DNA from 3 places in the Blautia sp. MSK18_10 genome. Region 2 is predicted to be linked to each of the others. Evidence: predicted binding sites of a transcription regulator. Region 2 holds the regulator's gene; each other region holds the start of a gene.
The links. Region 2 encodes NrdR, which represses ribonucleotide reductase genes. Its sites were predicted from a motif close to CACAANATNTTGTG; they were not measured.
Positions count from the first base shown of each region.

Region 1: LI074_RS00490 (ribonucleoside triphosphate reductase) is a predicted target of NrdR. The motif match lies at 4,178-4,191, and genes of this name have one in related genera.
Region 3: nrdD (anaerobic ribonucleoside-triphosphate reductase) is a predicted target of NrdR. The motif match lies at 8,509-8,522, and genes of this name have one in related genera.

Region 1 is NZ_JAJCGT010000001.1:110,037-120,684, forward strand. It holds gene cysK (cysteine synthase A) at 1-468, opposite strand, end outside; gene LI074_RS00480 (RrF2 family transcriptional regulator) at 560-994, opposite strand; gene LI074_RS00485 (ACT domain-containing protein) at 1,160-1,588, opposite strand; gene LI074_RS00490 (ribonucleoside triphosphate reductase) at 1,623-4,001, opposite strand; gene hflX (GTPase HflX) at 4,217-5,452, opposite strand; gene LI074_RS00500 (tetratricopeptide repeat protein) at 5,477-6,526, opposite strand; gene glmM (phosphoglucosamine mutase) at 6,547-7,893, opposite strand; gene LI074_RS00510 (nucleotidyltransferase family protein) at 8,025-8,942, opposite strand; gene prfA (peptide chain release factor 1) at 9,023-10,099, opposite strand; gene prmC (peptide chain release factor N(5)-glutamine methyltransferase) at 10,092-10,648, opposite strand, start outside.
Region 2 is NZ_JAJCGT010000016.1:49,001-59,648, forward strand. It holds gene gdhA (NADP-specific glutamate dehydrogenase) at 1-1,129, shown strand, start outside; gene nrdR (transcriptional regulator NrdR) at 1,266-1,715, opposite strand; gene LI074_RS08545 (YlmC/YmxH family sporulation protein) at 1,996-2,250, shown strand; gene sigG (RNA polymerase sporulation sigma factor SigG) at 2,470-3,249, shown strand; gene LI074_RS08555 (CDP-glycerol glycerophosphotransferase family protein) at 3,389-6,277, opposite strand; gene LI074_RS08560 (CDP-glycerol glycerophosphotransferase family protein) at 6,485-7,774, opposite strand; gene LI074_RS08565 (adenylyltransferase/cytidyltransferase family protein) at 7,785-8,201, opposite strand; gene LI074_RS08570 (CDP-glycerol glycerophosphotransferase family protein) at 8,262-9,521, opposite strand; gene LI074_RS08575 (Stealth CR1 domain-containing protein) at 9,502-10,536, opposite strand; gene LI074_RS08580 (glycosyltransferase family 1 protein) at 10,544-10,648, opposite strand, start outside.
Region 3 is NZ_JAJCGT010000001.1:86,778-97,425, forward strand. It holds gene priA (replication restart helicase PriA) at 1-977, opposite strand, end outside; gene LI074_RS00380 (UDP-N-acetylmuramoyl-L-alanyl-D-glutamate--2,6-diaminopimelate ligase) at 1,004-2,461, opposite strand; gene LI074_RS00385 (DUF7507 domain-containing protein) at 2,758-4,569, opposite strand; gene arcC (carbamate kinase) at 5,261-6,193, shown strand; gene nrdD (anaerobic ribonucleoside-triphosphate reductase) at 6,357-8,492, opposite strand; gene LI074_RS00400 (hypothetical protein) at 8,614-9,603, opposite strand; gene asnA (aspartate--ammonia ligase) at 9,892-10,648, shown strand, end outside.

The DNA.
Region 1 (10,648 bases), on a different contig from region 2:
GATCGCAGGATTTGCAGGGTTATCAAACTGTCCCGGGATAAAACTGTTCTCATATTCCTTCGCAAGTTCGTTTGCTTTGGCGATTGCGCCATTCATACCTTTTGTTCCATCTGTCAATACGATTTCTGCACCGTATGCTTTCAGAATATTCCTTCTCTCAACACTCATTGTCTCAGGCATCGTAAGTATCACTCTGTATCCTTTGATTGCAGCAAGAGAAGCAAGACCGATTCCGGTGTTACCTGATGTAGGCTCGATGATCACTGCGCCAGGCTTCAGAACGCCTCTCTCTTCAGCGTCTTCGATCATACTCAGGGCGATACGGTCTTTGGCACTTCCTGCCGGGTTAAAATACTCAAGCTTCACAAGTATTCTCGCTTCCAGCCCAAGCTCTTTTTCAAGATTTCCAACCTCAAGGAGAGGAGTATTTCCAACCAGTTCCGCTGCATTTTTATAGATTTTTGCCATGAGTTCGTCCTCCTTATTTCATACTAAGTATATATGAATTATATGTTATATACATAATATTCTATAAATCCACTGTTGTCAAGAGGGAAAATCAAATTACATAATCATTTCCCATCTCTTCATACCAGTCTTTAAGATCCTGCAATGTAACCTTATCCAGTACTCCCTCAATAGCTTCATCAAGCATCTTCCAGAGACGGAGTGTGACGCATTCCCCGGCTCTGCTGCACTGATTCGGTTCGTCCTCCAGACAGGCTACCGGCTTCATGCTGCCTTCTGTCAGTCTCAGAATAGTTCCCACCGTATATGTTTCCGGCTCTCTGGCAAGCATATAACCGCCCTGTGCCCCTCTCAGGCTCTTTACATATCCCGCCTTCTTTAATGATGAAATAATCTGTTCCAGATATTTTTCTGAAATATTTTCCCTTGCAGAAATATCTTTGATCTTGACCAGTTCTCCTGTATTATGAACTGCAAGATCAAGCATAAGTCTCAGAGCATATCTTCCTTTTGTAGAAATCTGCATTTTTCAAAACCTCCTGATTAAATTTCGTCGGATTATCATTGTTTTCTTTTATTATATAGTATTCCTAGTCATATAGTCAAGATGTATTCAACTTTCCTATATGAATATACAAAAAATCACAGAACCATCCCCAGTCCTGTGATTCTCTCACTGTCTTATACAGTATTATTTCTCCAGTTCTTCTGCTGAAGTAAATACATTAAATCCATTATTCTTAAGAATGCATTCTGTCACTGCACCATCCTCCGTCTGAAGAATTACTACAGGTCTGAGATCTTTTCTGTGGAAAGAAGTATAAATATAGTCAAGACTTACATTACTGTCTGATGCTACTTTCAGGAGTTCATCCAGACCGCCTACCTGATCTTTCATATCAACTACGATCGCCTGTGTAATACGATTCATATATCCACTCCTGTTTAAAACAATTTCCGCTTTATCCGGATCGTTGCAGATCATACGGAAGATTGCAAACTCCGGTGCATCGAAGCATGCAAATCCATAAATATTAATCCCGTTATCTGCAAGTATCCCTGTCACTCTTTTCAGACTTCCTGCTTTATTTTCCACAAATACAACATTCTGTTTGATCATCTCTTTTATCCTCCGGTCAACTCTCTCAGTATCTTTATAATCCCTCATCCACATATTTCTTAATATTGGATGTATTTACATATTTCGTCATATGCTCACCGTCTGTGATCACCAGAGTCGGAGCCTGCATAATTCCAAACTCCTTCACCATCTCCGGATTCTTCTCCGCATCAATAATCTCGAACTCCCTGCCTTCCAGTATCTTCTTCGCCACTCTGCAGTTCGGACAGGTACTGGTTGTAAACAGGTATTTATGTGATGCCACAGGTTCTATCTTCACATCATCCTTAGTCACAGTAACTACACTGGCATGAACCGGCTGTATTTTTCTGATATCTGAATGCATCACATCATAAAGCGTACGGTTCTTATACTCCTGTGCTTTACCGTCATTCCAGTTCTGTACAGGTCTGTAATATCCTGTGATACGACTGTAAACCTCCGCCTTCTTACCACATTTCGGACAAGTGAAATGCTCTCCGCTGATGTAGCCATGTTCCTTACATACAGAATAGGTCGGCGAAATCGTATAATACGGCAGTTTATAATTCTCTGCGATCTTACGTACCAGTGCTGCTGCTGCTTTCCAGTCAGGAAGCTTCTCACCGATAAATGCATGGAATACAGTACCTGATGTATAAAGCGTCTGCAGATCATCCTGAATATCCAGTGCATCAAAAATATCTGTGGTATATTCAACCGGAAGATGAGAACTGTTTGTATAATAAGGAGTATCCCCTTCCTTGCCTGCAGTCTTAATATCCGGCCAGCGTTTTCTGTCGTGTTTGGCCAGACGATAGGCAGTAGATTCAGCAGGAGTTGCCTCAAGATTAAACAGTTCTCCTTCGTACTTCTCCTGATAATCGGACAGACGTTCCCGCATATGAAGAAGAACTTCTTTTGTAAACCTCTGCGTACGCTCATCAGACATATCTTTTCCCAGCCAGCGGGCATTCAGACCAACCTCGTTCATTCCCACCAGTCCAATGGTAGAGAAATGATTGGAAAAGCTTCCAAGATATCTCTTTGTATAAGGATATAATCCCTCATCCAGCAGCTTACCAATTACTTCACGTTTAATATGCAGAGAACGTGCGGAAATATCCATTAAGCGATCCAGACGATTGTAAAACTCTTCCGGTGTCTTGGAAAGATATGCGATACGCGGCATATTTATAGTTACTACCCCCACAGAACCGGTACTCTCTCCTGATCCGAAGAAACCACCGCTCTTCTTGCGGAGTTCTCTCAGATCCAGACGCAGACGGCAGCACATACTGCGGATATCACTTGGTTTCATATCACTGTTAATATAGTTTGAGAAATACGGTGTTCCATATTTGGATGTCATCTCAAAAAGAAGGCGGTTATTCTCTGTATCAGACCAGTCAAACTCATTTGTTATGGAATAGGTCGGAATAGGATACTGGAACCCGCGTCCGTTGGCATCCCCCTCGATCATGGTCTCAATAAATGCCTTATTGATCATATCCATCTCTTTTTTGCAGTCTTTGTACTTGAAATCCATATTCTTTCCGCCTACGATAGCCGGAAGCTCTGCAAGATCATCCGGTACTGTCCAGTCCAGCGTAATGTTGGAGAAAGGTGCCTGTGTTCCCCATCTGCTTGGGGTATTGACTCCATAAATAAAAGACTCAATACATTTCTTCACTTCCGGATAGCTTAAATTATCTGCCTTGACAAAAGGTGCCAGATAAGTATCAAAGGATGAGAAAGCCTGCGCTCCGGCCCATTCATTCTGCATAATCCCAAGAAAGTTTACCATCTGATTGCAGAGAACACTCAGATGCTTTGCAGGTGAAGATGTGATCTTGCCTTCAATGCCGCCAAGTCCCTCCTGAATCAGCTGTTTCAGTGACCATCCTGCACAATATCCGGTCAGCATGGACAAGTCATGAATATGAATATCCGCATTTCTGTGTGCATCTGCGATTTCATTGTCATAAATCTCAGACAGCCAGTAATTTGCAGTAACTGCACCAGAGTTGCTTAAGATCAGACCTCCAACTGAATAAGTAACTGTGGAGTTCTCCTTTACACGCCAGTCCTCAACCTTCACATAACTGTTTACGATTTCTTTGTAATCCAGAATCGTTGACTTCATGTTGCGAACCTTTTCCCTCTGCTTGCGGTAAAGAATGTAGGCTTTTGCCACATCTGCATATCCGGCCTGGATCAGCACATTCTCCACACTGTCCTGAATTTCTTCTACTGTAATCTTATTATCTGTAATCTTTTTCTGAAAATCAGAAGTAACACGCAGCCCTAAGAGATCAATCATCTCTTCGCTATAATTTTTCTCTTTTGCATCAAAGGCTTTATGGATAGCCGCTGTGATCTTGCCTATTTTAAACTCATCCACTTCGCCATCACGTTTTACTACCTGAAACATATCTAATGCCCCCATTTTCTCTTGTTAATCTGTTTCTCCTGCATATTCTTACCGGAGATATTTCTGTCGTTACTGTCTACTTTGCTCTGAGTAACACTGTAGATTCATTGTATCAGAGTATCACCGGTTCGTCAACACGCAAAATACCACATAATGTTCCTCATTTTCGCAAAAGGCACAATATATGGTATTTTCTTATTTTTCAAAATATTTTTTTATACAACTCTGGCGTAGATTTCTTTCGGCACCCTTGCCTTCACAGCAATCCCTTCCTCCGTGTATTCCTCTGAGATAAGCTGCCCATATTCGCGGATCAGCTGGATTTTTCCTGCTTCCTGATAAGGGAAAAGGCGCTCCACATAAATCTGTTCTTCAGCAAGAAGCTTCTCCAGAAGATCATTCAGATCTGCAAGACCCTCGCCTGTCTTTGCAGAGACCTTCAGCGTATAGTCCGATTTAAAATCTCGCAGTACGCATGCCCCCGGCGCATCCTGCTTATTAAAGAGTGTGATGATCTTCTTTCCCATCACTCCCAGTTCTTTTAATGTCTCATATACCACATGCATCTGCATCTCTGCCTGCTGATTGGAAGAATCTACCACATGGATAATATAATCTGCATATTTGGCCTCTTCCAATGTGCTCTTGAATGCTTCGACCAGATGATGCGGAAGCTTATGGATAAATCCAACCGTATCTGTGAGAAGAATCTGCTGTCCGTCCTTCAAATTTAAAAGTCTGGTAGTTGGATCCAGTGTAGCAAACAGTTTATCCTCTGATAAAACCTCTGAGCCTGTCAGTGTGTTCAGCAGCGTAGATTTTCCCGCATTTGTATATCCTACGATCGCAGCAGTCTTCATATTGCCTCTGGCCCGGCTGGAACGGATCAATTCCCTGTGTTTCTCCACCTGGGATAATTCCTGCTTCAAAGCAGAGATCCTTGTACGGATAAGACGACGGTCTGTCTCCAGCTTTTTCTCTCCCGGACCTCTGGTTCCGATTCCACCTCCCAGACGGGAAAGAGATTCCCTGAGACCGACCAGACGGGCAGATCTGTAGCGAAGCTGTGCAAGCTCTACCTGTATTTTACCCTCACTGGTTATAGCTCTCGCTGCAAAAATGTCCAGAATCAATAATGTCCTGTCCATCACCTTACAGTCCAGTTCCCGCTCCAGATTATTCAGCTGTGCAGGAGAAAGTTCGTCATCACAGATAATTCCGGTTGCATCCATAGCATATACCAGTGCACGTACTTCCTCTATCTTTCCTTTTCCAATATAAGTTCCGGGATGCACAGACTCACGATTCTGAATGATTCTTCCCACTGTAACAGCTCCCGCAGTTGATGCAAGCTCCTTCAGTTCATCCAGGGATTCTTCCACATTATCATGATCATCCGTCTGCACTCCCACAAGAACCACCCGTTCTTCAAGCTTTCCAAATTCTTCCATAAATTCTCCTCAGTCAGATGGATATTACACACGCGTTTTAAGAAATGCAAGTTCCTTCTTAACAGTTTTATCTTCCGGGTATAATTCCAGATATTCCTGTGCTTTCTGCAAAGCAGTCTGAAAATCCAGTTTCTTCTCATAGACTACGATCTCATTAAACAGCAGACTCTGCATATCCTCCGCTCCTGCCACATGGATTCCGCTTTCTATATCAGAAAGGGCACTGTCATAATCCCCATCCTCTATATCACACAGTGCAAGTCCGTTAAATCCTTTGGCTCCGTTTTCTGCCTGTGATACATACTGCTGAAACATTGCTTTTGCATTTGCGCTGTCTCCTTTATCCATATATACCATACCAAGCAGAACCAGTGCCTCCGTATTATCGCCGTCTATGGCCTGTTTCAGTTCACTTTCAGCATTTTCATAATCATCCATATAATAATAAACTCTGCCGCGGTCACAATGATCCTCTGCATTTTTTGCAGTTCCTGACAAAGCAGCTTCCAGATAACGGGTTCCGTCTGCTTCCATATCCCTGTTCAGATATGCCCCGTAGATCTGGATAGCTCTGTCATAAGTTGCATCTTCGCCGTAGGCCTGTTCAAAATTAGCAGAAGCTTCCTCATAGGAATCCATGGCCAATGCTGTTTCTCCCGTAAGGAAATACAGATCCGCATCCATTTTATAGTTTTCTGCCAGAGTCTGGCAGTCTTCCAGCGCTGCCTCATAATCCTTTACTTTGAGATAAGCCACAGCTCTATACGACAGAATATCTTTCTTTAATGCTTTGCCAACTTTGTCACATTTAAGCGCATCATTGAAATATGTTATGGCTTCTTCATAGTTTCCAAGCTTGAGTTTCGCTACACCTGCACCTCTGTACGACTGTGCAGGCTTCACTCCTTCAGAAATTGCTGTCTCGTATTCTTCAAGTGCTGCCTCATAATTTCCCTGTTCCAGATCCTGTGCAGCCTGTTTATAATTCTTTGTATTTCCCACATTGCAGCCTGTCAGAAGTCCAAGGCTTAAGCAGACAGCAGTCAGAAATAATCTTTTTTTTCTGTTATACATGTAATTCCTTTGCCAGTAAATCAGTCAATGAGCAATCCTTCAGATTCCATTACCTTTACTACATGATCAACATTCTCAAGGCAGAGTTCATCTGTTCCGGCTTCTACCATAACACGAATCAATGGCTCTGTGCCACTCTCGCGTACCAGAATACGCCCATCACTTCCCAGTTTCTTTGCAACTTCCTCTACAGCAGCAACTACCTTCGGATTCTCTCTCGCAGTCTTCTTGTCTGCCACCCGGACATTTCTGAGAAGCTGTGGATAAACCTTCATTTCCCTTGCCAGATCACACAGAGTTGCTTTCTTCTCTACACACGCTTCCATTACCATGAGAGAAGTAAGGATTCCATCACCTGTTGCAGCGTAACGGCTGAAAATAATATGTCCGGACTGCTCACCGCCAAGACTGTATCCATTCTCCATCATATTCTCTGCCACATATTTATCTCCTACTGCAGTCTGCTCATATTTCATACCCTCTCTCTCCAGAGATTTGTACAGACCGAGGTTTGACATAACAGTGGTTACTACTGTATCATCTTTTAATCTGCCCTGCTCCTTGAGATATTTTCCACATACATACATAATCTTATCACCGTCGACCACATTTCCCTTATGGTCAACAGCAATACAGCGATCTGCATCACCATCATAAGCAAAACCGATATCCAATCCATTGTCCACAACATATTTCTGCAGGACTTCAATATGGGTAGAGCCACAGTTTGTATTGATATTTGTACCATCCGGCTGGTTATTGATCACATAAGTCTTTGCCTGAAGTGCCTCAAATACACTCTTTGCAATAGCTGAAGAACTTCCGTTTGCACAGTCAAGCCCTACTTTAATGCCTTTGAAATCCCTGCTTGGAATAGAGATCAGATGTCCGATATAACGATTTCTTCCTGAAGCAAAATCCACAGTGCGTCCAATATCTTCTTTAGTTGCCAGAGGAAGATCCTCGATCAGGCCATCCAGATATGCTTCAATCCTTGCTTCTACTTCCGCTTCAATCTTCTGTCCGTTTCCATTGAGAAGTTTGATACCATTATCATAGAATGGATTATGGCTTGCGGAGATCATAATACCACAGTCAAAATCCTCTGTACGTACTGCATAGGAAACACTTGGGGTCGTCGTTACATGAAGAAGATATACATCTGCACCGGACGCTGTCAGACCTGCAACAAGTGCATATTCAAACATATAACTGCTTCTTCTTGTATCTTTTCCAATAACAATCTTAGCTTTATGGTCTCTTCCATAATACCAGCCTACGTAGCGCCCCACCTTAAATGCATGATCTACTGTCAGTTTAACATTTGCTTCTCCACGAAATCCATCTGTTCCAAAATATTTTCCCATAATTGCTCTCCTTTACTTTTTACAATATCCTCTGTTTCTGCACTGCATACTGTATTTCCCGGATCACACCCAAAACTGCTTTTAATCAGATCAGACATGTCTCCTGCGAAAGCTGCAGATATCTGCTTAACTTATTGATAAAGTCCCTGAGGATATATACCCGCTTCTGTAAGATTTTTAAATGCTCTCATTACTGCTTCTTTATCTTCCTGATAGGTTACACCAAACCATGTATCCTTTGTCTCCAGGACATCAACTTCAGCACTTTCATTTTTGATCAGATGGTCAACTAACTCCGGAAGCAGATATTCCTTTTTTGTATCTTCCGGTGCGAGTCCACTGAGAAATTCTGCAAATCCTTTCTCGAGAACCTCCATAAAGTCCGGCGTCAGTCCCCACATATTCATGGACACCAGATCCTTTACATCCAGTTCCTGCACACTTCCGTCCGCATTTCTTGACTCTGCACCTGTGGCAGTCTTAAATATATCATGCGTCTCTGTCACACCTGTAAGCCGTCCATTCTCAATATGGCAGATTCCTCTGGTAACGCTTCCATTATCGCTCAATGTATTTCCAAGCCTGAAGCCGGCCATACAGATATGGAGTTTTCCGTCCTTTGGCTGTTCCTGCACAAGATAATCATGCACCTTCACATAAGCTTCTTTTCCATAATAATCATCTGCATTGATAACAATAAATGGCTCATCCAGAACCTTCTTTGCAGCAAGTACAGCCTGTCCGGTTCCCCAGGGTTTCGTGCGGTCAGCCGGTTTCGTAAATCCCTCCGGCAGATCATCAAGCTCCTGGAATACATATTCTACTTCCGTAATTTTCTCAATACGCTCGCCGATCACTCTGCGAAACTCTTCTTCCAGATCTTTACGGATAATAAACACTACTTTGTTAAATCCGGCTTCCAGCGCATCGTGGATGGAATAATCCATAATAATCTCTCCACATGTTCCCACCGGTGCAAGCTGCTTGATTCCTTTTCCAAAACGACTTCCGATTCCTGCCGCCATAATTACAAGTGCTGTTTTCTGCATAAATATTTTCCTCCTGACATTCTTCTCTCATATCAATACTTTTTCAGTCATCTTCTGTCACATACCCTCTCCGCAATATTCTATTCCGCATCCTGAAGATTACTTAATTTTGCTGCCTGATCTGCTGCGATCAGACTGTCAATGATCTCATCCAGATCCCCGTTCAGAACATTCTCCAGTCTGTGCAGTGTCAGTTTGATTCTGTGGTCTGTCACACGGCCCTGTGGAAAATTATAAGTTCTGATCTTCTCTGAACGGTCACCTGTTCCAATCTGGCTTCTTCTTGCCTCAGCCTCAGCATCATGCTGTTTGGCAAGCTCCATCTCATACAGACGGGAGCGAAGAACTTTCAGTGCTTTATCTTTATTCTTAAGCTGTGACTTCTCATCCTGGCAGGAAATTACGATTCCGGTAGGAATATGTGTCAGTCGCACAGCAGAGTCTGTTGTATTGACACACTGTCCGCCGTTTCCGGATGCACGGAACACATCGAATTTACAGTCATTCATATCCAGATGGAAATCGATTTCCTCTGCTTCCGGCATAATAGCAACTGTACAGGTAGAGGTATGGATACGTCCGCCGGATTCTGTTTCCGGAACTCGCTGTACACGATGTACACCACTTTCATATTTCAGTCTGGAATAAGCACCTGCACCTGTGATCATAAATGTTACTTCCTTAAATCCGCCGATTCCGTTCTCATTGAGACTCATCATTTCTGTTTTCCAGCGGCGGGATTCTGCATATTTCACATACATACGGTAAATCTCTGCTGCAAAAAGGGCAGCTTCATCCCCACCTGCACCTGCACGGATCTCCACAATAACGTTCTTGTTATCATTAGGATCTTTCGGAAGAAGAAGGATCTTAAGTTCATGTTCCAGTTCCTCTACATTCTTCTTTGCCTCAGACAGTTCTTCCTTCAGCATTTCCCGCATATCTTCATCTTTCTCTTCCTCAAGCATGGAAAGACTGTCCTGTATCGTTTCTTTGTTTTTCTTATACTCCCGGTAAGCATCTACTATCGGCTGCAGATCGCTCTGCTCTTTCATCAGCTTCTGAAAATGTTCCTGATTATCGGTAACTCCCGGCTCTCCAAGTTCATTAAGCACCTCTTCAAAACGAATGAGCAGATCGTCTAATTTATCAAACATATTTATCCTCCTGTAATTTCTTTCGCCCCAGAACCACCCGGTCCAACCCGGCCAGATCCTGCCTTATCTCAATATCTTCAAATTTATATTTCCGCAAAAGAGCTGCCACATCTTCTCCCTGGCTGCATCCGATTTCATATAAAAGCCAGCCACCCGGAACAAGATGATCCTGTGCCTGTTTCGTGATAGCCCTGTAAAAATAAAGTCCATCTTCCATACCATCCAGCGCCATACGCGGATCATGCAATTTTACTTCATCCATAAGATCTTCAATTTCCGCTGTAGGAATATATGGCGGATTTGATATAATCATATCATAAGCTCTGCTATAATTTCTATTACTATTTTCGCATTCTGTCATTTTTACAGTATCTTTTACAGCAGTCCTTTTCATATACTCTGTTCCGTACACAATGTTCTGCATTTCAGAAAACAGATTACTCTGTACGAATTCCGCATGCTCTGCCACTTCCAGTGTCCGTGCATTCCGCACAGCCACTTTCAGTGCCTCATCTGACAGATCCACGCCTGTTCCGTATGCATCAGCTC
Region 2 (10,648 bases):
AGGTGTTGTACAGGTAAACAAAGGTTATCGTGTACAGTTCAACAGTGCGATCGGACCATACAAAGGTGGTTTAAGATTCCATCCGTCAGTAAACCAGGGAATCCTTAAATTTTTAGGTTTCGAACAGATTTTCAAGAACTCCCTTACAGGTCTTCCGATCGGTGGCGGTAAAGGTGGTTCAAACTTTGATCCTAAAGGAAAATCTGACAGAGAAGTTATGGCATTCTGCCAGAGCTTTATGACAGAACTTTCCAAATATATCGGTGCTGACATGGACGTTCCTGCAGGTGATATCGGTGTAGGCGGACGTGAGATTGGTTATCTGTACGGACAGTACAAGAGAAACCGCGGATTATACGAGGGTGTTCTCACAGGTAAAGGTCTTTCCTACGGTGGATCTTTAATCCGTACACAGGCTACAGGATATGGTCTTGTATATATGCTGAACGAAATGGTTAAAGCTAAAAACGACACAATCTCCGGTAAAACTCTCATCGTAACAGGTTCCGGTAATGTTGCCATCTACGCAGTAGAGAAAGCTGCCGAACTTGGCGGTAAAGTTGTTGCTATGTGCGACTCCAACGGATATATCTATGATCCGGAAGGAATCAAACTTGACATCGTTAAAGATATCAAAGAAGTAAAACGTGGACGTATCAAAGAATACGCAGATCGCGTAGAAGGCGCTACTTATACAGAAGGAAAAGGTATCTGGAACATCAAATGTGATATCTATCTTCCATGCGCAACTCAGAATGAACTTGACCTTGATGCTGTTAAGATCCTTATTGCAAACGGATGCAAATATGTTGCAGAAGGTGCAAATATGCCTACTACCCGCGAGGCAACTGATTACCTTATGGCAAACGGTGTAATATTTATGCCTGGTAAAGCAGCTAATGCCGGTGGTGTTGCTACTTCCGCACTTGAAATGTGCCAGAACTCTGCAAGACTTTCCTGGACAGCAGAAGAAGTTGATACAAAACTTCATCAGATCATGGTTGATATCTTCCATAAAGTTGATGATGCTTCCAAGCGTTATGATATGGAAGGCAACTATGTTGCAGGCGCTAATATCGCAGGCTTCGAGAAAGTTGTAGATGCTATGATCGCTCAGGGTATTGTTTAATTTATTTTAGTTAATTACCCCCATAAAAATACACATAAAGAGCCGGCGGGATATTATTCTCGTCGGCTCTTTATATTTGCCCGTAAATCCTTTCACACAGAGCATTCATACATTACTGTTCACACAGAACTCTTATTTAATTCATAAACTTCTTCAGCTCGTCCATAAAAGTACTGACATCTTTAAATTCTCTGTATACAGACGCAAAACGTACATAAGCAACTGCATCCAGATCTTTCAAATGTTCCATAACGATCTCACCAATTCTGGTGCTGGAAATCTCTTTCTCTTCGGTATTAAAGATTTCTCCCTCTATGGCATCCATCATCTCTTCAATCTTATCTATGGATATTGGTCTTTTATAGCAGGCTCTCAGAATTCCCGACTGAATTTTACTGCGATTATACTGTTCTCTGTTCTGATCTTTTTTGATCACAGTAAGCGGAATACTTTCCACCTTTTCATATGTGGTAAATCTCCTTCCGCAGGCATCACACAAACGACGGCGACGGATAGAATTGGTATCTTCTACCGGTCTGGAATCAACTACTCTCGTATTATCCTGATTACAAAATGGACACTTCATACGACGTCCCCCTTTAATTCGTATTACTGTTTTCTGCTTATGTACTATATACTTGATTCGGTTAAACGGCTACAAATACGTTACTGTTCACTCCATTCTCAGTAACACAAATACAAACAGTTATATATAGTTTTATTATACTGTATTTCTATTTAAGGTGTCAATAAAAGGACTTGCATAAATTTTTGCAAAAATACATAAATTGTTATCAAACGCATATCAGATTCTGAAAGCATTGGCACGACAGTCTGATTTTAACCGGAAGGACTGTATCTGATTTATGAAAATCTGTGAATTAAAGCAAAAAGAAGTAATTAATATCTGTACCTGCCGCAGTCTCGGATGTCCCATTGATGCGGAATTTGACTGCAAAAGCAGTCAACTCACCGCCCTTATACTTCCAGGCCCCGGAAGATTCTGCTGCCTGTTCGGACGTGATAATGAATATATCATTCCCTGGGAATGTATCAGCCAGATCGGGGACGATATCATCCTTGTGAAAATAGACGAAGAAAAATGTTTCCATAAAGGCTGATATTTCACCGCAGAGAATTGTCAAGGACCTATATTTTTTATATTTTCCCGGTCAAAGTATAAATCCACTGCTATATGAGAATCATTCTTACTGAAGTATATGACAACTATTCGGCAGCCACTGTCCTTTTTTTATTTCCTGAAATGATTTCGGAGGATCCTGGCTCATATCTGCGAATAGTCGGTTTACATCCAGAGATAATAAGGAGGATTCAATAAGATGGCACTGAACAAAGTTGAAATCTGCGGAGTCAATACGTCGAAACTTCCTGTTCTTACAGCAGAAGAAAAAGCGGAACTGTTCAGACGGATCAAAAGCGGCGATGAACAGGCACGTGAATTGTACATTAAAGGAAATCTACGTCTTGTTCTCAGCGTAATACGACGATTTCAGAACAGCAGCGAAAATGCCGATGACCTTTTTCAGATCGGATGTATTGGTCTGATCAAGGCCATTGACAACTTTGATACCACTTTACAGGTAAAATTTTCCACTTATGCAGTTCCAATGATCATAGGCGAAATCAGGCGATATCTCAGGGATAACAACAGTATCCGCGTCAGCCGTTCTCTTCGTGATATTGCATACAAAGCAATCTATACCCGCGAAAATTATATGAAGCAGCACCTGAAAGAACCTACAGTTACCGAAATTGCACAGGAAATTGGTATCGAAAAAGAAATGATCGTATATGCCCTTGATGCTATCCAAAATCCTGTGAGTCTCTTTGAACCGGTCTATACAGAAGGCGGTGATACTCTTTATGTCATGGATCAGATCAGTGACAAAAAAAACAAAGAAGAACGCTGGATTGAAAATCTTGCTCTCCGCGAAGCTATGCAGAGGCTGAACAGCCGCGAAAAGCATATCATAGAACTGCGCTTCTACGAAGGAAAGACGCAGATGGAAGTAGCTCAGGAAATCGGCATCTCCCAGGCACAGGTCAGTCGTCTCGAAAAAAATGCACTGAAATCCATGCGTAATTATCTGCGTCCATAAAATGATAATTCAAGATCCGTATTCAGAAAAGCAGCCTGGCCCAATACCTGCCAGACTGCCTTACATATCTTTTAAAATATACCGTTTTCCGCCTCTTTCCAATGAGGTTCTGATCCGTCTGTGAAGCTTTAATGAAGCTTTAACACTTCAACAAATTCTGCCAGTTTTCTATATTAAATATCTGCTTCACATCCAGAGCCCCTGACATTGCAGGAAAGAACTTCTTCATATCAGTAAATACCAGAGCATAGTCGAACTTTGACATTCCGATCATCCTGCGAAGCTCACGCCTGTAAAAATCCAGAAGCATCTCCGGCACTTCTGTTTTCTTAGATTTCATAAACTTTTTATGACATACATATTCTTCGTCCGTAGCCGGGTAGGAACGCTTCCAGTATAAAACCCTGATTTCTTTTGGCAGACTATTCAGTTTCTCAGAAGACTCCTCTTCTTTTGCACCATTCCCGATCAACGTCACATCAAAATGCTCATAATCCACTTTGTTCAGAAATTCATAGAATGCCTCTGTCTCCTGTGTATCACTGAAATCTCCTGCATATACCAGAAGTTTTACTTTATCTGTCTGATTCAGATATATCGGATTTACCGGTTCTTTTCCATCAAGCAGGACTTCTGCTATACGTTTGCATGCTTTTCCATCATCTCTCGGACATATCTGTTCTCTTGCTTTTTCATACTTCTCTTTACAGGAAGCAGCCACTCCCGGAAGATCCTTCAGAAGTTCACCAAGCTTCTCAGGGGTAGACACTGCCGGTCCCGGAAGTTTGTCAAATCCGAAGTACAGACCTCTATAATCTTCAAAATTCTCCGCATCCGGCACATAAAACAGAATCGGTTTTCCTGTCAGCATGAAATCATAAAAAATACTGGAATAATCAGAAATCAGTACATCTGTCACTGACAAAATCTCATTTGTATCCATTGTTGCAGGAATAAATTTTGTCTGCGCATCACCAGGTTCCATGGCATTCTCTTTCATATAGTGATATACGATCTGATGAAGCTTGACAAAGATCTGATATTCATTTGTATCTATACTGTTCTCCATTACATTGATCAGCTTATAGACATCCTGCAAATCTGTATCCGGACGGCTGTATTGTTCGCCTCTCCATGTCGGTGCATAAAGAATAATCTTTTTATCTTCCTTTACGTCCACTCCGCAATCCTTAAGTTCCTGTATCACTTCTGCTCTGTCACTGTCAAAAAGCTTATCATTACGCGGGAAACCCTCTTCCAGCACTGTGCCTTCATACAGATTCTGCATTTTATACGAATCTTTGTATGCTGTCTTTGTCATATAAGGTCCGGAGGAAACTATATAATCTGCACTGAGCAGATTTCTTGCTGTATTTCCCTGAGAGATATTTGCTCCCGGAATATCAAATCCCATATTCTTCAGAGGAGTTCCATGCCAGGTATCGATCAGTACCTGACCTTCTCTTTTAAGGAAATAGCTTGGAAAGCTTACATTATTTACCAGATATTTCACTGTCGCAAGTTCTTTACAGTATTCCTTTGATTTATATTTTACAAATCGCACGTTCGGATATTTTTCGTATTTTTCAATCTGTTTTCTGTTATCCTCGAAGTCCTCAAGCACCCAGATATGGGTATAATCCTGATACTCTTCTTTTTCAAGAAGATACAAAAACAGAGCATAAGGATTACAGATCATACCACGTCCGCCAAAAGCTTCATAAAGAATTGTATTATCTCTTATCTGGTATTCCTTTACAAACTCGGCATAGCTGGTTCTAAGCGGATATTTCTCCCTGCACTCCAGAATCTGTTCTTCATTTTTCATATAAAAGGTCTTGATTCCCATTACACGATTAAAAAGACGATTCCACTCTTTAACTGCCTTCTCAATGGCAAAGTCCTCAGATTTCCAGATTGCATTTCTGGACATCTCTCTGCGGAGTTCTTCATCATGTGCCAGCTTCAGCATCGCATCTGTAAATTTTTTTGTATCAAAAGCTTCCGGCAGGTATCCTGTTTTTCCATCATCGATGATCAGATCCATCGCTCCTGTATGGAATGCGATGACAGGAAGACCAAATTCAAAGGCTTCCATGATAACCATCGGCCATCCTTCCCACCTGGACGGAAGAAGGAAAACAGAAGAATTCAGGTAATACTTCTCCGGCTCATTTGTATAACCGACAAAATTAACTCTGTCCTCAATACCACGTCTCTTTGCATCCGCCACAATCTGATTCCAGAGATCACCGGCTCCGATAATATCCAGCTGCCATTCATCATCCTGCTTACAGAATTCTTCAAAAGATTCCATCATCAGATCAAGACCCTTGGCATATACAAATCGTGTAGCCATAAGGAAACGCTTGGATTTTGGGTCGCATTTTCTCTCACTCACGAAGCTTCGGGGATTAATTTTAACTTCTGTATCAATATCCAGAAATTTTTTGTAATCGCGCTTATCATAGTCACTGAGAACAATGTATCTGTCCAGCTTCGGCAGATATTCCTGGAGCAGACATTCCTGTTTCCAGAATACGACATTAGGAACATCAAGATATCCGGCATAACAGTTATGCTGCCATCCGATTGTCTTTGCATTCAGCTCCGGCGCCAGCATACCCAGACGAAGGCTTAAACTTGCAGTTGTGATAATAATATCATAATTCTGCTCATTTAAATATTTTACCCATTTTTCTCTGGTCTTTTTCGGGAAAATCGCATCTGCCAGAATATCATTATATTTTTCTTTATTAAAAATCCCATATTTGGCATTCAGTTTCTGAACAAGATAACGCCAGCAGAAAGCCGGTGTATGATGTCGATTGACAAACTCATTATTATCAATAAAGTCAACCTTGATATCCTCACTCATATGATACATATTCCGGTCTTCTTTAAATCTGTCCTGATATACCATGATCGTCACATCATGCTCTTTTACAAGTTCATTCGCAAGAAGTGTGACAACTCGCTTAGTTCCGCCAAGATCAAATATCTTGGTGCACCAAATACATATTTTCATTTATCTTTTTCTCCTGTTATGACTTTCTGATATCTGTATCCTATAGCAATTCCATAAAATAATGCAATCAAGACAGTTCAGCAGAGTGTGAAGGACAAGGAAGATATCTGCAGGCGTGCTGACGCACGGCAAAGATATCTGACGCAGGACTTCACGCTATGATGGACTGGATTGTTTGCAGTAATTTATGGAATTGCTATAATATCATTACATTGTAATGTTAAAATAATCCAACACACGCTGGCAGTAATTGTCACACACATTATGTGTTTTTGCTCTTACACTGGCGCGCTGTTCTTTATAATTATCTTTTCCGTTTTTAATATCCAGGATGAAATTCTCAAAATCCTGCATATTATACATATGTTCGCCAGGCATATATTCCAGCGGATCATCAAACACCCATCCTCTGGATTCCGTATAAGCCTCATAATCATCCAGTGTGAATCCAAGCGGTCTGTCTAACAGCAGATAATCAATCGCAACAGAAGAATAGTCAGAAACCAGCGCATCCGAACAGTTGATAAACTCATAAAGCTGCAGTCCGTTATCCGCAAGATCTCCGTTCTCCAGATAAACAATATTGGTAAGGACATTCTCACCAAAATCATAAGGTACCTGAAGGTAATGCTTCTTGATAACAATAAGAATATGATTCTCCTTACAGAACTTATTCAGTTCCAGAAGCTTATCTGCATCATCAATGATAGGAATATTGAATTCATTATTTAAGGTTTCCTCGTTCAGACGCTCACTGGAAGCATGTCTGTAGGTTGGCATCCACAGGATCAGTTTCTCGCTGTCTGTTTCCTTCAGAAGTTTCTTTTTATATTCATCTGCACGTTCACTGCCCTTAAGCATCATATCATAACGGGGATATCCAAACGAGAGCAGTTTTTTGGAAGTACATCCAAAAAATTCCATTTTGGTCTTAATGAAAATGTCCCCCGGTACCAGACAATAATCAAAGAAAACCTTACGCCCGTTCTTATTTGCCTTGTAACCACAGCCATGCCAGAGATCGATAAAGAGCTGATTTCTTCTCGACATACCAATCCAGTTAAAAGCCTGGGTGTAAAAAATATATTTTGATGTCAGTGCATATTTATATGCTTCTGCTCTTCGGATCGTGGAACCTTTCTTAAAGTTCTGCACAAATTTCACATTTTCAAACTGATATTCTTTATATTTAGACGGTTCATGGACCAGCCATACAATCTCATACTTTTTGTTGTATCCTTTCTCAATAAGATAGTCAAACAAAGCACGACCATTATCCGTAAAATCATCATTTGTTTCAAAGAGCATTCTATTCTCTACAAGTGCAGGGGGGAATTTCTTAAGGCGTCTGATCTTGCGATTATCATATAATCCATAGGTCACAGTTGCCCATGTCTCCTGCAACATAGCTTTTCTTCCCTTTTGAACTCTGACCTTGTTAATCTTGTTAATGGATTTTTTCAGTTTTTTTATTTTCTTTTTTATTCTTTTTTTCATATCTGGCTCCCTAGAATTCTTTTAATTTCTCACGAAGCATCGTTGAGGATGTATCTTTGGTATATGGCAGAAATACCAGCTTAGCGCCCAGCTCTTCCATTTCTTTTCCGGTCTTTTCCCAACGTGCATTGCCCTTCCAGTCATCTCCGATATAGATTTCGTTAAAGTGGACTTTTTCCCATACCTGCTTTTTGTCCAGGGTTGTCGTCACGATCACCTCATCAACATATCTGATGGCCCGTACAATCTCTGCCCTTTCTTCCAGCGGAACAATCGGTCTTTTGTTTTTATATGACTCTACCAGATCATCCGCATTCACACCGACAATCAGATAATCGCAATGTTTTTTTGCATTTCTGATCAGGTTCAGATGTCCTATATGAAACATATCAAAGGTTCCCTGTGTATATCCTATTTTTTTCTCCATTACATTCTCCCTGTTTTATTGCATTAATAGATAACTGTTCTCTTCGCATTCATATAACAGCTACAATTGTAAATAATCTGCAAGCCTTTTGCAATAGTTTTCTGTTTTATTGTGCATCTGTTTCAGATTCTTTGCTCTCTCCTGCCGGTAACTGTCTGTTCCATCAGTCAGATGTTTCATAAATTTTCTGATATCACAGGCATTATAGATTTTCTCACCCGGCATATATTCCAGCGGATCTTCAAATACAAATCCCCTTTTTTCTTTATATATATTGTAATCCGCAAGCACATATCCAAGCGGTCTGTCCAACAGCAGATAATCTACTGCCACTGACGAGTAATCAGAGAGCAGACCGTCGCTGATCCCTATCAGTTCATAAAGTTTTATCTGTTTTTTCTCCAACAGGGCTTCCGCAACATAACGTATATTGGTAAACTCCTGTTCATTCTCATCCCATTCCGTCTGAAGCGGATGCTTCTTTATGATCAGAATAATCTCCTGCTCCCTTAGATAACTGTCCAGTTCTTTCAGCTCGTTCATATCCTGTATTGCCGGAAGCTGACAGGGAAGCTCAATTTCATTTTCCGCACACCCTCCCAGATCACTTTTTCTGAAAGTCGGCATCCACAGAACAACTTTTTTCCCTTTCCATCCGAACAGACTGTCCAGAATTTCATCCTTACTCATTGACGGATGCAGCATCCAGTCATATCTGGGATATCCCATCATTAACAGCCTGTCCGGTTCGCAGTTCCATAGTCCGGATTTCGTTTTCACAAATACCGGTCCGGGAACAAGTGCATAGTCAAAATCAGGCTTTATATTCTGTTTTTTCTTTCCCTGCTCTGCATCTTTATAACCGCACCCATGCCACAGATTTACAACTGTCTGTCCTTTACACCGATACCTGTTCAGTCCTGCACTGTTATGAGAATAAAAGAAAAATCCGGCTGTAGCACCATAATAATATGCCAGCGGACTGCTCCATCCATATTTATTTTCAGCAGTTACAAATTTTACATTTCCGGTATTCTGATTTCTGAATTTTCTTTTTTCAGAGACCAGCCAGATGATCTCATATTTTTTATTATACCCGGAACTTATAAGATATTCATAAAAAGCTTCCGGATTATCTGTGCAGTCCATCATTTCCCGATTTTTAAACACAAGCCGGTTTTTCTTTATTTTTCCAAAACGCACAGTCAGCTTTCCAATGACCTGCTGCTCTGTTTTTGTCATAAAACGACCGATATAGTGCAGGATCATTCCGAAAAAGCCCAGCCTTTCCGTATATTTTTTAATCGCACTTTTTGTCATACATGCCTCCGGAATCTTTGTAAGATAATTCAAATGCAGACTTTTCGGGAAGGATACTCTCAAAAGAATCTTTGATATTTCTTTTCTGTTGTCTGAAATCTCCTATATTTTCCGTATCATTTATACACAATATTTTACACTTCTGATTTCTGAGTACATCATGTATCTGCCGGTCGTGAAGACCTATGGTAAAAAATTTCCCGATTTTCGGTGATTGAGGTTCATATTTTCCCTCCATATACTGCCAGTATTTCATCACATACTGATTTACATCCCCCGGAGAACGGAATCGTGTCCTGCATACTCTGTCCAGCACTTCGCCTTCTTCCCTCCACACTTCTTCAAAGGTACTCTTCAAAAAAGAACTTGAGATATGAGAATATTTAAAACTGGAAAACTCCCTGTACGGAAGCATCAGCATATTTCTGAATACCATTTTTCCATATGCAGGATGAAACCATTTTTTCCAGTTTCTGCCAATCACTTCTCTCTTTGAATAATGCATATTTACAAGTGCAGCATTGTTCATAAGAATGCAGGCAAACGGATTATTGATATCATCCTGTACCAACGCTGTTTCTATACAATAGTCTCTTGGAAGACCATTTCTGAAAAAGTCTTCCGGTTCCATTTTATTTATGATGAAGGTATCATCATTAAAATATACAAACTGTTCGGATAAACCTCGGATCCGATGCATATTCAGTTCAATGGGATGACTGCTGAATGTGGGCAGATACTGCTTCGGAATATAATCCTCGTGTTTTACAACTGTCAGCTTCGGATGATCTGTATTCAGCCAGGAAGGGATATGCCCCCATGTTACAAAATATATATGATTCACCCATGGAGCAAATTTTTCAACACCTCTGAACCAGTACTGCAGATTTTCCCAGTCCCGAAATCTGCTGTCCTGTGTCTGGTCATTTTTAATTCCCAGATACTCATTTCTCTGCTTTATCCAGGCTGAGTCTGATCCATCCACCCATGGCAATACAAAATCAATCTTGTCCATCTGTAATTTACCTCGTATGATAATATAAATCTTTCAAACGTTTTGCCTCTGTCTCAATGTTAAAATGCGCATCTGACAGCCGCTTCTTTATCAGATCAGCCGCTTCTCTGTT
Region 3 (10,648 bases), on a different contig from region 2:
AGTCCCAGACTGGCAAATGGCGTAAACAGCGCAGATCTGGGACCGATCATCACCTGGACTTCTCCCTTTTTCGCACGTTTAAACTGATCATAGCGTTCTCCCTGAGACTGTCTGGAATTGATAACTGATACTTTATCCCCAAATCTGGCATAAAATCTGCGTACCGTCTGATATGTCAGAGCAATCTCCGGGATCAGCACGATTGCTTCTTTTCCCTGAGAAAGCGTCTGCTCGATCAGCTTTATATACACCTGGGTTTTCCCGCTCCCTGTCACTCCCTCGATCAGTACAGGCTTCGGCGATGGTTTTTCCCACACTCTCTGTATCTGCTTTACTGCCGCTTCCTGTTCATCTGTAAGCGGCATTCGCCTTTCTCCGGAAATATCACCTGTATTCAGTGAAGTTCTCATTATCTCATCATATTCTATGCGGATAATCCCCTGCTCCTGAAATTTCTTTACAACAGCAGAAGTTGTCCCCAGTTCTTTCGCCGCATGTGTATAATCCAGTCTTTTTTTCTCCAGAAGTTCCCTCAGAAGTCTTGTTCTGGCTTTAAACCTTGTTTGTTCAAGTTCTTTCAGCAACTGCGTTCCCGCCTCTTCGGAAATATCCAGGCATATATATTTTTTCTCTTTTGCCTTGATTTTCTCCTGGATAGGAAGTACTGTCCTGAGAGCCTGGATCATGGTGGAACCATAATTTTCTCTCATCCAGGCTGCCAGGGCGATCAGTCTGGATTCCGTAGTCTCTTCTCCACTGCAGATTTCACTGATTTCTTTAATCTTTTCGGGAGCAATTTTCGGTTTATCTGACAATCCGATCACATATCCTTTACGCACCCGGCCGGCATTTCCAAAAGGGATGGCTGCCACCATCCCTGCCTTTATTTTCTTCTCCAGCCTTTCCGGTACACGATATTGAAAACTCCGGTCCAGTTTATCACTGGAAATATCAATTATTATATCAGCATATATCATGAACTTATTCCTGTTTGACCCGCTACCTATTTACCAGCAAGAATATCTGCGATCAGGACACGTTCATCCATAGGATATTTCTTTCCTTTAATTTCCTGATAATCCTCATGTCCCTTACCTGCCAGAACTATAATATCCCCCGGCTCTCCATGATGGATTGCATAGGCGATGGCTTCTTTTCTGTCCGGAATCTCTACATATTTTCCATCGGTTTTTGCCATACCAATCTTGATATCATCGATGATCGCCTGTGGTTCTTCATCACGTGGATTATCAGAGGTAATGATGGTAAGGTCTGCAAGCTTTCCGGAAACCTCTCCCATCTCATAGCGGCGAAGCTTCGATCTGTTGCCTCCGCATCCAAACAGACATACCAGTCTGTGGGGATGATATTCTTTCAAAGTGGTCAGAAGACTCTCCAGAGCCATGGCATTATGCGCGTAATCGATCATCAGAGTAAAATCATCGGATACTTTTACCATTTCGATACGGCCTTTTACCTTAGCTACTTTTAAGGCTTTGAGAATGTTCTCTTCCGAAACCTTAAAATGACGGCAGATTGCGATTGCTGTCAATGAATTGTAGATGCTGAATTTACCGGGAATATCTATCTCCACATGAAAATCCAGAAGTCCTTTCAGATGGTAGGAAATACCCAGATATCCTTTACCTCCGACCAGCTTTGCATCTTCCGCACGAAGGTCTGCTTCCGGTGAAAATCCATAAGTTTCCAGGCTGCATGTATGACCTTCAATAATCTTCTCGAAATGTTCATCATCTCTGTTTACAATTCCTACCTTACACTGTTTCAGAAGTAAGGACTTGCATCTGAGATAATCATCAAAATCCTTATGTTCATTTGGTCCGATATGATCCGGCTCAATATTTGTAAAAATACCAAAATCGAAAACAAATCCCTGAGTTCTGTGAAGCATCAGTCCCTGGGAGGAAACTTCCATAACCACACAGTCACAGCCGGCTTCTGCCATCTCATGGAAATATTCCTGAATCACATAAGACTCCGGTGTTGTGTTCTTTGCAGGAATCACTTTGTCACCGATGATCGCTTCAATGGTTCCGATCAGTCCCACTTTATATCCGGCATTTTCCAGAATAGATTTTACCATATACGTAGTGGTTGTTTTTCCTTTTGTTCCTGTGATACCGATTGTTTTCAGTTTCTCTGCGGGATATCCGAAATATGCGGCAGAAATAAACGCCATTGCATATCGTGTATCTTTCACAAGAATGACTGTCACATCTTCCGGTGCTTCCACAGCTTCTTCCACGATCAGAACCTTTGCTCCTTTTGCAACTACATCCGGCACAAATTTATGGCCATCCACCACTGCACCGCGGATACAGATAAAAAGAGAGCCCTCTTCTACTTTCCGGGAATCATAAATCACATTTTTTACTTCCTGGTCTGTACTGCCCTGAAGACATGTATATTCCAGCTTTTCCAGTAAGGATATTAATTTCATTTTAATCCTCCATATCATTTCCTGCCTGCCTGAATTTCATACAGCCTCTGCGGCAATTTCGTTACTGTTCACTCCGTTCACAGTAACTTAGCCAAAATTCATTCCAGATTGCCTGCGGCAATGGAATTTTGGCTTGTATGTCTCGGGATTTTGGCATATTCATGCCAAAACACCTCGCGGGATAGTGATGTGTGAACAGTAACGCAATTTCTTTAAAGTCAGGCAGAGGTGTTTTACTAAAGCGTATATTCTATATAAGAATAGCACACCTCCCCTGTCGTTTCAACGTTGTTTCTCTACTTCTGCTGTTTTTTTGTCTTCCTGTAACAGAATGCGCTGACTCCGGACATGATTGCAAAAATCCCCAGTACAATATACAAAGCCGTTTCTGTCTCATCTCCTGTACGTGGTTTGGAAGCAGTAGTATAAGCACTTCCGGACTTTGAGTCATATCCATAACTCTGGGAAGCCAGAGATGCCGGTTGCGGCGTAACTGTAACAATATTATCAGTTTCCTTTAATTCTACGTTTGCCTTAGATGTCATTGCCTGTGTACCAGTCTCATCAGATGTAACGATTACCTCATTGATCAATTCCTGACTTGCCATATATTGTGGAACAGTCACTGTGGCGTAAAGTGCAAAAGCCTCTCCCGGTGCGATCTGCGGAATCAGAGCCTGTGTGCCTGTGCTGTTTAATGTTACGCCCTCTTTCCTGACAAAGTTTGCCTGAATACCGGCATTTTGGAATCTTTCTGTACTGAGAACCGAATGAAGTGTTCGCTCACCCGTATTCCTGATGCAGATCTGATATGTGATCGTATCTCCCGGATATGCCTGTGTTCTGTCCGCAGTTTTCTCCACCTCAAAAGCCGCCTTTAATGCAATGACTTCTGTTTCGACTGATTTCTGACATCCAATACTTTCTTCCTTTCCCGGATATTTCGCTTTTACAGTTACTGTATGAATAAGCTCTCCTGCCTGCTCTTCTGTAAGCTGTACTGTCATCTGAAGATTTCTGATTTCTCCTGCCTTAAGACCTGAAATAATTCCCTGCATACCATTTGCAGTAAATCCCTCTTCCTGTTTCCATTCGGCTTTTATATTATCCTGAGAAAAAACACTGGATATCTCTATATTTTCCAGAGGTAATTCTCCTGTATTCTCTACAGACAATATATAAGTAAAGTTCTGCCCTGCACGTACCTCTTTCGTCTCCTGCTGTAACCGGGCTGTGATCCCTGTTTTTGCTTCCTGTACGGAAAGCAGAGCTGAAGGAGTTTCTGCAACAGTCCGGGTTTCATCCCCTGATTTCATCCAGAAATACGCACCTGTCCCCTCCCAATCTTTGCAAAGCGGTGCATCCTGGCACAGAGGATAATCTGTTTTTACAGAAGAAATACGATATTCTTCACGCAGAGACACCGGCACTTTCATGGTAAAGATATCTGTTTCCGCATCTGAAAGTGCAGTCTCACAGGTCAGCTTTGTAATCTGGGTTGTCTCACCTTTCTTATTTTGTATCTGTACGGATTCAGCCTGCAGATCATTCTTTAACGCTTCTGCATTTACCTGAAAATATTCTGAAATATATACAGTCAGAAAATATCTGGTTTTATCTTCCCTGATCTCATTTTGGTTCTCCTGCTCACTCTGTTGTGTCTGTCCGGTTTCTGTGTCAGATCCTTCTGCGTTTTCTTCTGCCTTCCGGTATTCTTCGCTTTCTATATCTTCTATATCTATTACTGCACTCTCTGATTCACACTCTGTATTTTCGGAATCCACTTCATCTGTCGTATTTTCTGCTGCTTCTGCTTCTCTCACTTCGCCATCCCATGTACTATTTTCCATCTGCAACTGTCCGTTCTCCGAAGCAGTATTTTCCTGTTGACTTTTGTACAGTTCTTTCAGACCGCTCACTTCCAGTGTCAGTTCTGCCTGAAATTTCTCTTCATCGATCCACTGTGCACTCTGCTTTAAACCCACAGCAGGAACATATAACTCTGCAGCTTCAAATTCTGCTGCTGATACTGCTCCTGCTCCCAAAATCCCGACAGCAGCCGTTATCATGACTGCTTTTTTTAACTGATTCCATATTCTTTTTTCCATTCTCTCATTCTCCTGAATTTTTATTCTATGTCATCTGAGGTACTTCCACTGTCAGAATGATATCGGTACAGTATCTTTCGAGATTATAAGTTCATATCCACAGACATACGCATCTCTCCTCTCTGTTTTGCACAATAAATAAGATTTTCAGAGTTTCTGCTCAGGATTCAAAACCATCTCCCGGACTATCAATAAATAATTGGAAATTTTTGCACCGGACCGGTGCGTGAAAATAAGAATACTGATAACGGCTGTTGCCGATGAATCTACTTTAGCATGTCTATGCTATAAAAACAAGATACCACTTTTTATTTTTCGTATTTGTTTATAATTCTTTTATAAATTTACCGATTGTTTCAGAAATTCGACATACTTTGAACATAATTTTCCCATATAATAGGTCTTGGATAGATGAAAAACCACTCTCTATCTCCCCCCTCAAAAAAACAAAACAGCTCTCACAGAAATGTGAGAGCTGTTTGTTTTTTGTTACTGTTCACTGATAATATCCCGCGAGGTGTTTTTTGAGTTATTTTCTATTGCAATTCTACTGGCAGTCTTTTATAATGTAGGATATCAATATGATTGAATATTTATGATATCAGTGATAAAAAATTTCAAAAATCTTTATATATAAGATCACCCCGCAGATATCATATTTACAGAACATGAAAGAATCGAGGTAATTCCCATGAGCGAAAAAATTACAGTAGTTGCACTGGGCCACAGAGCATTAGGAACCACCTTACCGGAGCAGAAAATCGCTACAAAAAAAGCAGCCAAAGCTGTCGCAGATCTTGTAGAAGCCGGAAATCGTGTAGTCATTTCCCACAGTAACGGTCCACAGGTCGGAATGATCCACACAGCCATGAATGAATTTGGCAAAACACATCCTGACTATACATTTGCACCTATGTCCGTATGTTCGGCAATGAGTCAGGGCTATATCGGATATGATCTCCAGACCGCAATCCGCGCAGAACTTATTTCCCGCGGTATTTATAAACCGGTAGCTACTATCCTTACACAGGTTGTCATTGATCCATATGATGATGCTTTCGCTGAACCTGAGAAGATCATCGGACGTGTCCTTACAGAAGAAGAGGCTGAAACTGAAGAAAGCAAGGGAAACTTTGTCACTAAACTGGCTGACGGCACTTATAAAAGAATCCTGGCAGCTCCGAAACCGCAGAAAATCGTAGAGCTTGAAACAATCCGCACACTTGTAGATGCGGGCCAGGTAGTAATCGCAGCAGGCGGCGGCGGAATCCCGGTTATGGAACAGGGAATCGATCTTCATGGTGCAAGTGCGATCATTGAGAAAGACCTTTCCAGCGGACTTCTTGCACAGGAATTAAATGCAGATACTCTTCTGATCCTTACCAGTGTTGAGAAAGTAAGTCTGAACCTCGGTCAGGACAACGAAGAATATCTTAATACAATTTCTGTAGATGATGCTAAGAAATATATGGCTGACAATCAGTTTGCCCCAGGCTCCATGCTTCCTAAATTCGAAGCCGGAATCTCTTTTATCGAAAAGGGAGATAACAGAAGAACGATCATCACAGATATTGCGCATGCAAAGGATGGATATTTCGAAAAAACCGGAACTATCATTAAATGATTCTATAGCAATCCTCGTAAATAATACATTTAAGAGGATTGCTATATTTTATCTGACAATACAAAAAGACATATACCAGAGCAATACATATCATCTTGCCGGTATATGTCTTTTAATTATCATATTATGATGTCAGATTCAAAAGTTTACCCCTGACCTGATATTACATAGATTTACGTTCCGCAATCTCTGCCATCTTCGCTTCGTTCAGACGAGTATCACCATGCACACGGCTGTAGGAAAGATATCCGTTCATACGGTCAATCTTTGTCAGATTCTTGGAACCGCAGACCGGACACACGTCCATTTCAAGTTCCTCATGTCCGCAGTCATCACAGTAAGCAAGGGAAAGATTTACTCCCTCATAATATCCCAAAGACATGGCTCTGCGGATCAGAGTGCGTATTGCTTCACGATTATAATCGATCGGATAACGTACATACTGAATCTTACCGCCGTTGCACAACTCCCAGAAACGTCCCTCCAGATCCTGTTTTTCAATCGGAGTTACATCTTCAGTCACATGACAGTGGAAACTGTTGCTTACATAAGGACGATCAGAAACCCCTTTCACAATGCCATACATCTTACGGAACTGTTCCACCTGCAGTCCGCATAAACTCTCTGCCGGTGTTCCATAAATTGCATAAAGATAACCATCTTTCTCTTTAAATTCATTTACTTTCCTGTTGATATATTTCAGCACATCCAGTGCAAACTGCCCGTCTTCAGCAATGGATTTGCCATTGTAAAGTTCCTGGAGTTCATTTAATGCAGTGATTCCGAAGGATGCTGTCATTGGTTTCAGAATCTTGCCAATCTTTTCATTCGGTTTCAGATGTCCACCGTAAAATCCTCCCTCACAATATGCCAGCGGGTTGGTTGACGCACGCATCTGTCCCAGATAATCATAGGTACGGATATGCAGATTACGGATCATCTCAAGATAGAAATCCAGCACTTCGTAGAAATCCCTGCTCTCTGCTCTGGCTTTGGCAAGGATCATTGGAAGATGAAGGCTTACCGCACCGATGTTAAATCTTCCCACAAACACAGGAACATCCTTATCATCTGCCGGATACATACCGCCTCTCTCGTACCAGGGGCTTAAGAACGCACGACATCCCATAGGACTTATAACCTTTCCATACTGCTTGTACATACTGGAAATATATCCTTTTCCTGACATGGACAGCCAGTCCGGATACATAGTCTTGGCAGAACAGTCAACCCCTGCCTCAAATACATCCTCACTGATCTTGCCTTTTCCATGGATATTTTCATCATAAAGGAATACGATTTTCGGGAAGAGTACCGGTTTCTTGCGTCCTGCCTTACCCTGTCCGCCTTTATGCACTTCAAGAAGAGAAATACTTGCCATCTTCTCGAACTGCTTTATTCCAAGTCCAAGAGTTACAGTTACAAATGGATAATCCCCTCTGGAAGATCCGACTGTATTCAGCTTATACTCAATCCCCTGCCATCCCTGGTCAAAATCTCTGCGGACTTTGTCAAGCGCATACTCGATCGCACGTTCTTCACGTCCTGTCCAGCTCTCGTCAGAGTATTTCATAAATTCCTGGATATATTTATCGTAACTCTTCTGTGCATAAGGTGCAAGGATCTTGTCTACTTCCGGTACTGTGAATCCGCCATACTGCTGTGCAGCAGTGCTCAGGATAATATCACCCATAACATCAAACGCAGTATCCAGTGTCTTAGGCTCATTGTACCATACATTTCCCATCTCAAATCCGCCGCTGAGTACAGATGCCACATCAAAGAGACAGCAGTTCATGGTATCCAGACGTGCAGACTGGTCATGAATATAAATATAACCATCTTTACATGCCTGAAGTTCATTACGATTCATAAAAAATTTACGATAAAGCTCTTTGTTCAGTTCATTAAAGATCAGGCTTCGCTTTGTAGCTACAAGCGCACTGTCTGTATTGGCATTACTCTTATCACCAATATAACGGATTGCCTGACTCTTGGTATATACATCATCCATCATATGGATAAAGTCAAGTTTGTAATTTCTGTAATCGCGGTAGCTCTTAGCCACTGCCGGGTTCACTCTCTCAAGTGCTCCCTCTACGATGTTGTGCATCTCCTGGATCTCTATCTCATTCTTTCCCAGTGCCTCCGCATGTTCTTCCGCAAACTGGCAGATAAATTCCTTCTCTTTATCCGAAAATGTGTATAAAATTCTGGCTGCCGACTTATTTACTGCTGCTACGATCTTCTGTGAATTAAACTCTTCTCTCGTACCATCTTTCTTTATAACATATATCATACCTTTTGCTCCCATATACAATATATAGTATTTTTTTTCTTTCATTCACCACAATTCTCTCTATATGTGGTACGTTTAACAAGTATAGCACAGTCTCTGACAAAAAGAAAGGGGCAAAAAATTATTCGTCATATTGCTGAATTTGATACATGGCAAGATAATTATCTTGACCATCCAGAGATACCACAGATACCTCATCCCCGGCATGTAATTCTATTTTCTCCTCGTGGTCTGCTTCGTCAAATTTTACAGTTTCATCTTTTCCTGAAGAACTTCTGATTTCCAGAGCAACCTTCTCCCAGCCGGACACTATCCTGTATTCTCCCGGATCTATTGTAAAATCATACCCCTGGTCACTGGCATCTATATCGCCAATCTCTGATGCAGTATCATCCGTTCTGACAATATAATTCTCTCCGGTGAACATATACCAGTCCGGATTGCCCCTCTGTTCATCCTGTCCGTTCTTTACTGCACTGATAGTCTCAGACCAGTCATCTGTCCAGTTATTCTCATTACTTTCATTATTTTCATTACTTTCATTATTCTTATTACTCTCATTTACTTCATCAGAACTGCTGTCATCAAAAATACTGTTGAGATCTATGTCAAACTCATCATAGATAAATTCTTCTATCCTGTATCCAATCGTATCCCAATTCTCTGCCATCTGACCTATTATTACCATCAGAATCAGCACAATGATCCAGAAAATTTTGCCTGCCTTGCCGCTCTTTTTCTTCTCACTTTTTGCTGTCTTTTTTCCGGTGCTGTATGTACGGGCAGTCTGTGCGCTGTACGACTGACCTGATGTTTTCTTTGTCCCTGATGTTTGTATTCTTGAAGTTTGTACTTTTGTATTTTGCGTTCTAATAGTCTGTGTTCTGGCAGACGAAGTTTTTGCAGCTTTGGGAACTGTTTTATTTCTGTCAGACAAAGGGATCTCGTTCTCTGCCATTGCTTTTTTCACCTTTGCCGAAGCATGACGATAGTGCTCTGAACGGTCTTCGTTCAGATGATACAGTTCCATATCATTTCTATATGGCATTCCACAATATTTACACCTGCCGTTTACAATTGGTCCATCACAGACCTGACACCTTTTTCCCATATATCTTCCCCCTAAGTTTTATATAAATTTAACGCTTCATTCATTTACACATTTATTTTAACATTTCGCCCCAATCTTGCAAAGCTGAAATTGTGTTACTGTTCGTTCTGTTCTCCGTAACCATAATATCCCGCGAGATACTTCCAAATGAACAGTAATAATTGTCAAACTACCATTTTCCTGTTATAATAGCGTGGGAAAAGATAATGGATATTCAGTAAACAACAATATTTTTTATCAGTTTGCCATAAAATATGCAAATACAGAAATTACAGGAGGAATCCACTCATGGAACAGATTAAAATTCCTGACGGGTATCAGTCATCTTTAAATCTTCACGATACCCAGATTGCCATTAAAACTGTGAAAGATTTCTTTCAGCAGACACTGGCTCAAAAACTGAATCTGCTGCGTGTTTCCGCTCCGGTATTCGTTAATCCGTCATCCGGTCTGAACGATAACTTAAACGGCGTGGAACGTCCGGTAAGCTTTGATATCAAAGGCCAGCCGGAGAATGCTGAGATCGTACACTCTCTCGCCAAATGGAAGAGATATGCATTACAGAAATATGGCTTTGCTCATGGTGAAGGACTTTACACAGACATGATCGCGATCAGAAGAGACGAGGATCTGGACAATATCCATTCCGTATACGTAGATCAGTGGGACTGGGAAAAGATCATCAGCAAGGAAGAACGCAACATGGACACACTTGTTTCCACAGTACGTGCTATCTACAGCGTTCTCCGCAAAACCGAAAAATACATGGCTGTTCAGTACGATTACATCGAAGAAATCCTTCCGAGAGAGATTGCATTTGTCAGCACCCAGGAACTGGTCGACATGTATCCTGATCTCACTCCAAAGGAACGTGAATACAAGATTGTCAAGGAAAAAGGTGCCGTATTCCTCATGCAGGTCGGCAAAACCTTAACCAACGGAGAACGTCATGACGGACGTGCACCGGACTACGATGACTGGGAATTAAACGGCGATATCCTTGTTTATTATCCTGTTCTCGACATTGCTCTGGAGCTTTCTTCCA